Linked DNA regions of Paraneptunicella aestuarii. The protein of the gene in region 1 interacts with the protein of each later gene in a pairwise test. Links are inferred from orthologs where the notes say so. Each region holds a gene or a part of one and is shown in the gene's direction. Other genes may lie near its edges.

The links.
Region 2: the proteins of KIH87_RS17925 (region 1) and mrdA interact in binary tests that used the Escherichia coli proteins (3 or more experiments, as listed by UniProt). The link is inferred for Paraneptunicella aestuarii from one-to-one orthologs.

The regions. Positions count from the first base shown.
Region 1 is NZ_CP074570.1:4,579,589-4,586,236, reverse strand. What follows is about bases 2,647-5,881. They hold KIH87_RS17925 (penicillin-binding protein 1A), read left to right. Parts: upstream 2,647-3,008; coding sequence 3,009-5,681; downstream 5,682-5,881. Other genes in these bases: KIH87_RS17920 (NAD-dependent malic enzyme), read left to right, coding at 5,748-5,881. Also shown: KIH87_RS17945 (pilus assembly protein PilP), read right to left, coding at 1-263; KIH87_RS17940 (type IV pilus inner membrane component PilO), read right to left, coding at 263-883; KIH87_RS17935 (PilN domain-containing protein), read right to left, coding at 880-1,470; type IV pilus biogenesis protein PilM, read right to left, coding at 1,458-2,519; more of KIH87_RS17920, read left to right, coding at 5,882-6,648. UniProt on the Escherichia coli protein: Cell wall formation. Synthesis of cross-linked peptidoglycan from the lipid intermediates.
Region 2 is NZ_CP074570.1:1,448,894-1,453,569, reverse strand. Bases 1-2,970 are described here. They hold mrdA (penicillin-binding protein 2), read left to right. Parts: upstream 1-498; coding sequence 499-2,442; downstream 2,443-2,970. Other genes in these bases: rodA (rod shape-determining protein RodA), read left to right, coding at 2,429-2,970; rlmH (23S rRNA (pseudouridine(1915)-N(3))-methyltransferase RlmH), read left to right, coding at 9-479. In the rest of the region: more of rodA, read left to right, coding at 2,971-3,547; mltB (lytic murein transglycosylase B), read left to right, coding at 3,737-4,676. UniProt on the Escherichia coli protein: Catalyzes cross-linking of the peptidoglycan cell wall. Responsible for the determination of the rod shape of the cell. Is probably required for lateral peptidoglycan synthesis and maintenance of the correct diameter during lateral and centripetal growth.

The DNA.
Region 1 (6,648 bases):
TTGGTGTCTGGCTGTAGACAATTCAATAATTTCGGTGCGGTAACTGCTACTTCATTGCTACGTAATCGTTGAAATGGACTGCGTAATTGTGCCGCCGAGTATTTGAATGCGGGCTTGGTTTCAAATTCTGGATAGGGTTCAATCCCTGTTTGGGGAGTGTTGGATACTTCAACAAGAAACTGCTCCAGATCGTCCATTTGGGGCTCACATCCTGCCAATAAAAAAAGTACAAATAGAGGTGAAAGGTTAAGTAACTTATTCATTAGTTACCTCCCTTTTCTTTATTTGAATCATCTTCCAGTTTTGAGGTGCGATAGGTTTTTGCTTGTAGCTTCAGCGACAATGCTTCCCCGTCTTCTTGCATTTCCAGATCATGTACTGTCACGATACGAGGCAGTGCAGCAATATCTGACAGGAATTGACCAAATTCATGGTAAGTACCAGTCACTTCCATTTGGATGGGAAGTTCGGCGTAAAATTCTTTTGGGATCTCCTGTTGCCAATTCAGTAGCCTAAAAGTAAGTCCGGCTGAAGTGCCAACAAAGGTGATGTCGTCCAACAAGCCTGGGGTTTCATTGCTGGTGGGCAAGGACTTGAGCATGGCGTCGAAGTCTTCTCTCAGTTTTTCCAGTTGAGCTTCATAGGCTTCCATATTGGATGCAATAGAATACTTGGAGCGGTAGCTATTGCGTAATTCCTGTTCTGTTGCATGAGCAATGTCCAATGCTGGAAGCTTGTCTTTGACCATGACAAAGTATCCAAGCACACCCATGATAATCGCTAAAAATAATGCGACGACAATTTTGACTTCAAAAGGCCATATTGCGATCTGTTCCGGATCCAGATCGTTCATTTCCTTGAGTTTTTCGAAATCAAACTTCATGACTTCTGCTCCCCTTCCGTGCTCAAGGGCTTAAATTCAGGTGCAACTTTAGGGCTAATCTTAAATGTGAGTTTAAAATCACTGCCGGCTTCGTTGGAAGATGCACCAGCAACAATGGATGACAGTTCATTATTGATAAACACCTCTGAGTGTTCCAGATTACGCATGAACTCGGAAAGTCGATTGTTGGACTCGCTGATACCAAGTACCTCAATACGATTTTCAGTACGTTTTAAGCTCTTAAATGCAATACCGGAAGGAACCAGTTTGGCTAATTCATCTATGATTTGTGGAGCAATATTGCGGTTGGCTTGAAGCTGTTCTATGAGTGCGATTTGTTGCTCAAGTGATTGCTTACTTTCTCTAATACTCTTTATTTTTGCTATTTTGACATCCAAAACCGCTATTTGTTGTTGCAGGAATAGGTTGCGCTTATTTTGGTTGTCTATGAGCTTATCGACAAAAGATGCAACTAAAAACATGATTGTCAGCATGAATACTGCAACGCCAGCAAGTACGCCGATGTATTGTTGTTTTTGTTTTTCTCTAAGCTTTTCGCGCCAGGGTAACAGGTTTATATGTGACAAGGGTCTAAACTCCTTATAGCTAAACCTGCCGCAATGGCAAATTGTGAACCGAACAGCGATGAGCTTTTGATGTCTTCGGATAGGATCATCGAATCCAATGGGTTAAACAGCTTTATAGATTTACCAAGATCGCTGGAGAGGTCATCGACCAATCCTTCAATAGCACTTGCTCCACCACACAATAAAAGTTGTTCTGGCAGAGGAGCATTAGATGCATTCTGATATAACTGTAGAGCTCTATTGATGTGCTGTTGAAGGTTACCTAAAAATTGCGGGTAGGTATCAAATTTCCAGCTCTCTGGAAGTTCATTACTATGTAATTGCTTGGCGGCAGTGATCTTGTCCAATCCATGCAATAAACATAAATCTGAAATCAGTTTGTCTACACCAAATGGAAACTCTTTGCTGTAGATAACTCTATTCCCTTGGATAACGGTAAGTTGAAGCTGACTTGCTCCCACACAAAAACAACAGTGAATTTTTTCTGGTTCACCAGAAATAAATTGAACCAGTGAATTGCCGAGCGCGTATCCTTCCATATCCATCACTTTGGGTTCGAATTCCAATTCTCTTAACAGAGTAATACGACTATCGACGATATTTTTGTGAGCCACACTGAGTAGTATGTCATTCTTTTCCGAGTCACTGTTATTAACACCTAGGACTTCGAAATCCAGATATACATCTTCAAGCGGGTAAGGGATGAGGCTGTCGGCTTCTAATTCGATCTGACCTTCCAGTTCTAAATCGGTTTGCCCTGATGGCATTTGTACAACTTTGGTTAATGCGGCTGCGCCTGATACTGCAACAGCGACATCTTTAACTTTCAATTTCAGGTTGTGTTTGATTTTACGAATGGCATTGCTTACCGCGTCAAAATCTTTGATTTCACGTTCAGCGAAAGCGTCCCCAAGAATGGGTTCACACGCCATTGCATTGACATGAAGCTGTTCCCCTTTCTTTTCCAATAGCAAAGCCTTGACATATCGAGTGCCAATATCGAGACCAAGCATTTGAGGGGTTTTAGCCTGAAAAAGCGTATTCAGCACAAACCGTTCCATCCATTGTTTTTATATTGTTAATTTTTAATATTACCTAAATCGGTCACATCTTTGGTTCTCTTTAATGTACTTAGGTATATTTTCCTGTGCCTTACCAAATACTTGTTAGCATCTGGACATTAAGAAAACCGGATAATTTGCTCTTTGATTTAGCATAGGAGGTAATATTGATTCGAGCAATAACTCATGTTCTAAGTCCAACTGGTACTATCGCTTTGAGGCCAGATTGGTTATGGAATAAAACACCTTTAACACAGGTCTTACCTGATCGATTTTGTCATTCAGGGGGCAGTAATTTCAGGTATGTTTGACTAAAATACTCGGGGTCAGTGAATAGGTATACTTATTCATAGCTTTTGATACGCAAATAACCGTTAAATTGGGTTAGAAAATCGCAATTTCCATGGCATCAACTAAATTGTTATATACAATACGACATTGTTAAAAACATTCTCTCTAGCGGACACCAGATAAGTAGTGAAATACATTAAAAGGTTAGTGGGCTTTGCTATTATCTCCATGGTTATGGGGGTGTGCGCGGTAGCTGCATTGTACTTCTATATCAAACCCGACTTGCCCAGTGTCGAGGTGTTGAAGGATGTGCGTTTGCAGACCCCTATGAAAGTCTATACTCAAGACGGGAAACTCATTTCTCAATTTGGTGTTAAGCGCCGTATTCCACTCGAACTGGACGAGGTTCCTGAGCAGTTAGTTCATGCCATTTTAGCCACTGAAGATAGCCGTTTCTTTGAGCATCCAGGCATCGATCCTGTTGGCGTGATGCGAGCTGTGGTTAATCTGGTGCTCACCGGGGAAAAAGGTCAGGGCGGTAGCACCTTAACAATGCAGTTGGCTCGTGGTTTTTTCCTTAGTCGGGAAAAGACCTTTTTACGTAAATTCAAAGAAGCCTTCATTGCTTGGCACATTGAACGCGTATTAACCAAAGAAGAAATACTGACTCTTTACATTAATAAAGTTGAGCTTGGACATCGAGCCTTTGGTTTCGGTGCCGCTGCTCAGGTTTATTATGGAAAAGACATCAAAGAGCTCAATCTTGCCCAAATAGCAACGTTAGCTGGGTTGCCAAAAGCGCCTTCCACGATGAATCCAATAAGTCGTCCCCAACGTTCAGTAATGCGCCGAAGAGTGGTGCTTTCGCGTATGTTGAGTGAAGGCTATATATCCGAGCAAGAATATTTAACTGCTGCGCAAGAACCGGTTACGGCAGAGCGTCATGGCGCTGAGATTGAGTTGGATGCGCCTTATTTGGCGAATCTTATTTATGAAGAAATGATCGCTCTTTATGGTAAAGAAGAAGCTGAAACCGGTGGCTATAATGTTTACGCGACCGTTCCATCAAAAATGCAAATTGCAGCGCGTGATGCGGTCATTGCGAATTTACATGATTATGATGAACGTCACGGATATAGAGGCCCTATCGCGCAATTATGGAAAATGCCTGAAAGTGAACCTGTGAAAACAGAGGGCACTGAAATGAGTGATGATGTTTCAGATACTTCTGACAGTAAAGCTAGTAGCAATTTAGATGATCCTTCATGGAATGAAGAGCAGATGTTGCAGTATTTGTCCGACAAGACGGAATACGATCCCTTAGTGCCGGCCATTGTCACCCAAGTCTATGAGCAAGCGGTTACGGTTCTGGATAAGTTTGGCGAATATCATTACATCAGTTGGGATGGTTTGGCTTGGGCTCGTCCTTTTATCAGTGATAACAAGCAAGGCAAAGATCCACAGTTAGCCAGTGATATTGTTTCTGCCGGTGCTTATGTGTGGATCAGACCTGCAAGCTGGAAAGGGGCTACCGAACAAGAATGGCAACTTTCTCAATTTCCCGAGGTGTCGGGTGCTTTAGTTGCGATCGACCCTAATAATGGTGCAGTGCGAGCTATTGTTGGTGGTTATAGTTTTTATCAAAGTCAGTTTAACAGAGCTACCCAAGCGAAGCGTCAGGTTGGTTCAAACATCAAGCCCTTTCTGTATTCCGCTGCACTGGAGAATGGTTACACACTGGCTTCCGTTATTAATGACGCCCCCATTAACCAATGGGATCGCAGTTCGGGTAATGCCTGGAGACCTCAGAACTCCCCTCCTGTTTATGATGGACCAATACGAATGCGTATTGCACTGGGTAAATCGAAAAACGTTGTTTCCGTGAGGCTGTTAAGGGCCGTGGGCATTGATAATGCTCGTGAGCACATGCGTCACTTTGGTTTTGAGTTGGCTGATTTGCCTCGGGATGAATCCTTGTCTTTGGGGACGGCTTCGCTAACACCGTTGCAAGTGGCTACGGGGTTCTCGGTTATTGCTAATGGTGGGTACTCAGTTCAACCTCACTTTATTGAACGTATCGAGGGGCAATTTGGTGAGTTTGTCTGGCAAGCTAATCCATCTACAGCATGCCCTGAATGTGTTGCAGGAAATAATTTAACAGCGCAACTTGAACCTGCAATTGAGAATGTTCCTCATCCATCTGAAAATGCCAGTAACCCTATTCCTCCTCAAGCCGAGCGAGTTATCTCTGAGCAAAATGCATTTTTGGTCGGTGAAATGATGCATTCTGCAATCACTGGTGGTGGTAGTAGTCGAAATAAAACATACTGGCGTGGCACCGGGTGGCGTGCCAATACTTTACTTAATCGCAAAGATATTGCTGGTAAAACAGGTACAACGAACGATGCTCGAGATACCTGGTTCAGCGGTTTTGGGCCGGGTCTTGTGGCAACATCCTGGGTCGGCTTTGACGATATGAACCGTGAGTTAGGGCGCACCTCTCGAAATAAATACTTGTTTAATCGAGTTTCTGAGCTGACAAAGCGTAGCCCTAATATTATAGGTAATGCGATGGTGGGCGGAGAAGATGGTGCCCGTGTTGCGCAACCTGCCTGGATTCGTTTTATGGATGTTGCTTTGGCTGATAAAGAAGAAGCCAGTAAGCATATTCCTGAAGGTATTGTCACTGTGCGTATTGATCGCACTACAGGCAAATTGACAAACAGAATTGATCACACCTCCCGATTCGAGTATTTCATCGCAGGAACAGAGCCACAGGCTTTTGTCGAAGAGCATGAAATTATTGATCCGGTAGGGGAATCTGAAACTGAACCTGCGGCTGCCGAAGAGATTTTCTAAAAATAACAATAGCGTAAAACGCATCGGCTTCCACAAATTAAAATCGCCAACTAAGCAAGTAGTAAGATGACCGACAAAAGAATAAGCGATCCTTTATATATTCCACATGCTGGCCCTGCATTGATTGAAACGCCATTACTAAATAAAGGTAGTGCATTTAGTACCGAAGAGAGGGTGGCGTTTAATCTGACGGGTTTGCTGCCACCAAGGTATGAGTCTATTGAAGAACAGTTAAAACGCTGTTATGCCCAATACAGCAGCTTTTCTGATCCTATGAACAAGCATATTTACCTGCGTGCTATTCAGGATAATAACGAGACCTTGTTTTATCGCCTGATACAGGAAAATATTGATGAGATGATGCCTATCATCTATACGCCTACGGTTGGTGATGCCTGTGAGCAGTTTTCAGATATTTATCGTAATGCTCGAGGCTTGTTTTTATCTTATAGCGATCGCCATCAAATGGATGACATTTTACGTAATGCGACCAAGCGCAACGTGAAGGTGATTGTAGTTACCGATGGTGAACGCATTCTTGGCTTGGGTGATCAAGGTATTGGTGGGATGGGTATTCCTATCGGAAAGCTTTCTCTGTACACCGCATGTGGCGGCATAAGTCCGGCTTATACTTTGCCTATTATGCTTGATGTGGGCACTAACAATGAGAAGCTCTTGAATGACCCTATGTATATGGGGTCTCGTATGCCGCGTATAGGCCAGGAAGAGTACGACGAGTTTCTTGATATTTTCATGAAGGCGGTACACAAGCGCTGGCCTAATGCTATGATCCAGTTTGAGGATTTTGCACAGCACAACGCTACGCCATTATTGAATCGCTACCGCGATAAATATTGCTGTTTTAATGATGACATTCAGGGGACCGCAGCCGTTACTGTAGGAACTTTGCTGGCCGCCTGTCGAAGCAAAGGTGCGAAGTTGTCTCAACAAAATGTTGTGTTTGTTG
Region 2 (4,676 bases), 3.1 Mb from region 1 along the record:
CATAACCTATGCAAATACAGCTTGTTGCGGTAGGCAACAAAATGCCATCTTGGGTAACGCAAGGCTTTTTAGAATACGCGAACCGATTCCCCCCTGATACCAGCCTGGTACTCAAGGAGATAACGCCGGGTAAACGGGGAAAAAACGCCGACATTAAAAGAATCTTACAAAAAGAAGGGCAGCAAATTTTAGAAGCGATTCCGCAAGGAAATCGCATCGTCGCCCTGGAAGTAAACGGCAAGCCTTGGGACACTCACCAGCTTGCTGAACAGCTAACACGCTGGCAACACGATGGACGTAATGTTAGCCTGATGGTTGGCGGACCAGAAGGGCTTTCACCTGAATGCGTTGCTGCTGCCGAACAAAAATGGTCACTGTCGTCCTTGACCCTGCCGCATCCCTTGGTAAGAATTGTCTTGGCTGAAAGCTTGTATAGAGCATGGTCTTTAAATAATAATCACCCCTATCATAGGGAATAAGTAAACCGGAATTCATCTTTTGCCGCCAAAACGCATAACGATACGAGACCATACCGCCGAAGCAAATCTCTTTGCCCGTCGCTCTATCATTGCATTAATGGTGGTTGCACTCATGATGTTTGCGGTATTGAGCAACCTCTATTACCTGCAAATCACCAGTTACGAGGATTACCAGACTCGCTCTAACGGTAACCGCATCAAGGTACTGCCGGTCACGCCAAACAGAGGCTTAATCTACGATAGAAATGGCGTTTTACTCGCAGAAAACCGCCCTATTTTCAGTCTTCGCATCATTCCAGAACAGGTCGATGACCTCAAAGAAACACTGGAATATTTGAAAACCCTGCTCAATCTCGAACAATCCGAGATCGACGACTTCTATAAAGAATTTAGACGCCAGCGTCGCTTTAAACCCGTGACCTTGCGTAACCAGTTAACACAGGAAGAAGTAGCGCTCGTCTCAGCCAACCAGCATCGTTACCCAGGCGTCGTGGTAGATGCTCGCTTAACGCGCTATTACCCCTATGCCAACACACTCACCCACATGCTGGGTTATGTGGCGAAAATCAACAAAAAAGACCTGAACAAACTGAAAGAAGCAGGGCAAGAAGCCAACTACGCCGCCACCTATGATATCGGCAAGCAAGGTATCGAAAAATTCCACGAACAATTGCTGCACGGCAAAGTGGGATATCAGGAAGTAGAGGTTAACAACAAAGGGCGCGTTATTCGTACCTTGAAGTTCGAGCCCCCCACTCCCGGTCAGGACATCGCGCTGAATATTGACATCAAGTTACAGAAAGTGGCGCAAGGAGCTCTGGAAGACAAACGAGGGGCGATTATCGCTCTTGACCCTAGAGATGGCGGCATTCTCGCTTTGTATAGCAACCCCAGCTACGACCCCAACCTGTTTGTGCATGGTATTAGCAGCAAAAGTTACAGCAAGCTTCTCAATTCCAAAGATCGCCCGCTCATTAACCGTGCGACTCAGGGACAATACCCGCCCGCTTCAACGATTAAACCCCATTTGGCATTATTAGGGTTGGAAGAAAATGTGATTCGCCCAGACACCAAGATGTTTGACCGAGGCAAGTACAAGCTGAAAAACGTTGAACATGAATGGCGCGACTGGAAACCCTGGGGACACGGCTGGATGGATGTCACCAGTGCTATAGAACAATCCTGCGACACCTTCTTTTATGACTTATCGTACAAACTGGGTATCGACAGCATCAGTGACGAAATGCATGCCTTTGGCTTTGGCGAATATTCCGGTATCGACCTGTACGAAGAATCCGACGCCAACATGCCATCACGAGGCTGGAAGCGTGCCCGATATAATCAGCCCTGGTATATGGGCGACACTATCTCGGTCGGTATCGGGCAAGGCTACTGGACAGCCACGCCAATTCAGCTAGCGGTGTCAGTGGCGACTCTGGTAAATCGTGGCGAGCGCTACGTTCCACAGCTATTGCGAGGCTTTTACTACGAAGGACAAGTGCAATTGGCCGAGCCAAAATCATTGCAGCCGCTTGAAGTCAAAAACTCGGAAAACTGGGATGTTGTTCTTGATGCCATGTACGGCGTAGTGAATCGCGAACACGGCACTGCCAAGAAAGCATTTAAAGATGCCAACTACATATCAGCCGGCAAGACTGGTACAGCTCAGGTTATCAGTATCGGGCAAGATGAAGAATACGATGCCGAAAAGCTGGCAGAGCATTTGCGCGATAACGCCATGTACGTAGGCTATGCGCCTTATGAAAACCCTGAAATCGTGGTAGTTGTCGCGCTGGAAAATGCCGGACACGGTGGCTCACAAGCTGCGCCTATTGCCCGTAAAATTATGGATTATCAGTTTAGAGATCTACCTCCGCTTATCTCTGAAGAACCTAATTCAGAAAACAGTGACACATTAGCCAATCATACTCAGCAAGATAGAGACTCACATGGTGCGGAATAAACTCGATCCGAACAAAACCACATTTCTTGCCAAGATCCATCTTGATGCGCCCTTATTGCTGGCACTATTAACCTTGATGGCGGTTGGCCTGTTTACCATTTATTCAGCAGGCGGGCAGGATCTGGTTTTAGTGAAAAAACAGGTTGTACGTTTAGGCGTGGCCTTCTCGGCAATGGTACTGGTTGCTCAAATCCCACCGTTAGCCTATCGACGATTATCCATTTATTTCTATGTTATCGGCGTACTCATGTTGGTAGCGGTGCTTGCCATTGGCGTATCGGGAAAAGGCGCCCAACGCTGGCTGGATTTAGGCTTCTTCCGCTTTCAGCCCTCTGAAATCATGAAGCTTGCGGTTCCCATGATGGTGGCTTGGTATATCAGCCGAGCTAACCTGCCGCCACGTACCAGCCAGGTTGCCATTGCATTTCTTATCGTAATCACGCCAACCTTGCTGATCGCCAAGCAGCCCGACTTGGGTACGTCGTTGCTTATTGCCAGTTCAGGGATATTTGCCATCTTTTTAGCAGGCTTGCGTTGGAAACTCATGAGCTTTCTCGCGGCTGCCGGGCTGATATTCGCGCCGATATTATGGATGTTTTTAATGAAGGATTATCAAAAACAGCGCGTACTCACTTTTCTAAATCCGGAAAGCGATCCTCTGGGCTCGGGTTACCATATTATTCAATCCAAAATTGCCATCGGCTCTGGCGGCATGGAAGGTAAAGGCTGGCTGCAAGGTACTCAATCACAATTGGAATTCCTGCCGGAACGCCACACTGATTTTATTTTCTCGGTATTCAGTGAAGAGTTTGGTTTTGTTGGCGTTAGCGCACTAATGGCCTTATATGGTTTCATCGTGATACGCGGCATGATCATCGCCATCCGTGCGCAGGAAGCCTACAGTAAACTGCTGGCTGGCAGCATCACCCTCACCTTTTTTGTGTATGTCTTCGTCAACATGGGCATGGTTTCTGGAATACTTCCCGTCGTGGGCGTACCGCTGCCTCTTGTGAGTTATGGTGGAACCTCGATGGTGACAATACTCACAGGTTTTGGCATTCTTATGGCGATCGCAACGCAAAAACGTTTCATGTCTCGTGAATAATAGGTATAAAAACGAAAGGCAGAAACGCAGGTAACATCCCTTTTTATGTGCTGGATCAACTTGAGAAACCAACAAAAGAATCAATAATTAAGGTTAGCTCAAGGCTATAATTACAAAATTAAAAACCCATAATAAAAACACTCACTTCGACGACAGTTAGTAACATACGAAAGTGAATGGTGGAATAAAATGCGCAAAACAAGTTTATTGAAACGCAAAGCCATTGCGGGAATGGCGCTGTGTTTTGGTGTAACAGCATTCAATCTGTACGCAGATGATGCTGGTAACATTGCTGATGCTGCAAAAAAGAGCAGCCAATCAGCCACAGCAACATCTCCCGACATCAAAGAAAAAATCGATCAATTCGTACAGAAAATGGTGCAAGAGCATCAGTTTTCTCCTGAATATATCGAAAGCTATATTAAAGATGCCCAGCCTAACCCCAGTATTCTCGAAGCCATTAGTCGCCCTTGGGAAGCCAAGCCTTGGTATCAGTATTATCCTATTTTCCTGACAGAAAAACGGATCAGTAAAGGGCTGGAATTCTGGAATACTCATCAGGAAACATTACAAAGAGCCGAACAGGAACTTGGTATTCCGGCAGAAATCATTGTTTCCATTATTGGTGTTGAAACCTTTTACGGTACATACAAAGGCAAATACTCGGTTTTAGATGCCCTATACACGCTCGGCTTTTATCATCCTCCTCGCGCCAAGTTCTTCCGTAAAGAATTGGAAGAATTCTTTGTACTCACCCGAGATGAAAAGCTGGATATTACCGAATTAAAAGGCTCTTATGCCGGAGCCATGGGTTGGGGGCAGTTTATCTCTTCCAGCTACCGCGATTACGCTATCGACTTCGATGGTGATGGTATTCGAGACCTGCTCAACAACCCGGTTGATGCCATAGGCAGCGTTGCCAACTATTTTAAACGCCACGGCTGGAAAACGGGTGAATCGGTCGCCTTTCCAGCCCAGGTTGATGGTCAACAATACACCTCCCTGATTAACAAGGACTTAAAGTTCAACCATTCCTGGCAAGACATCCAAAGCAAAGGGGTTCGTTTGTTCACACCTCATATGGATAAAGTCCCAGCAGATGCCGATGCCAAATTGCTGGAATTTGAAC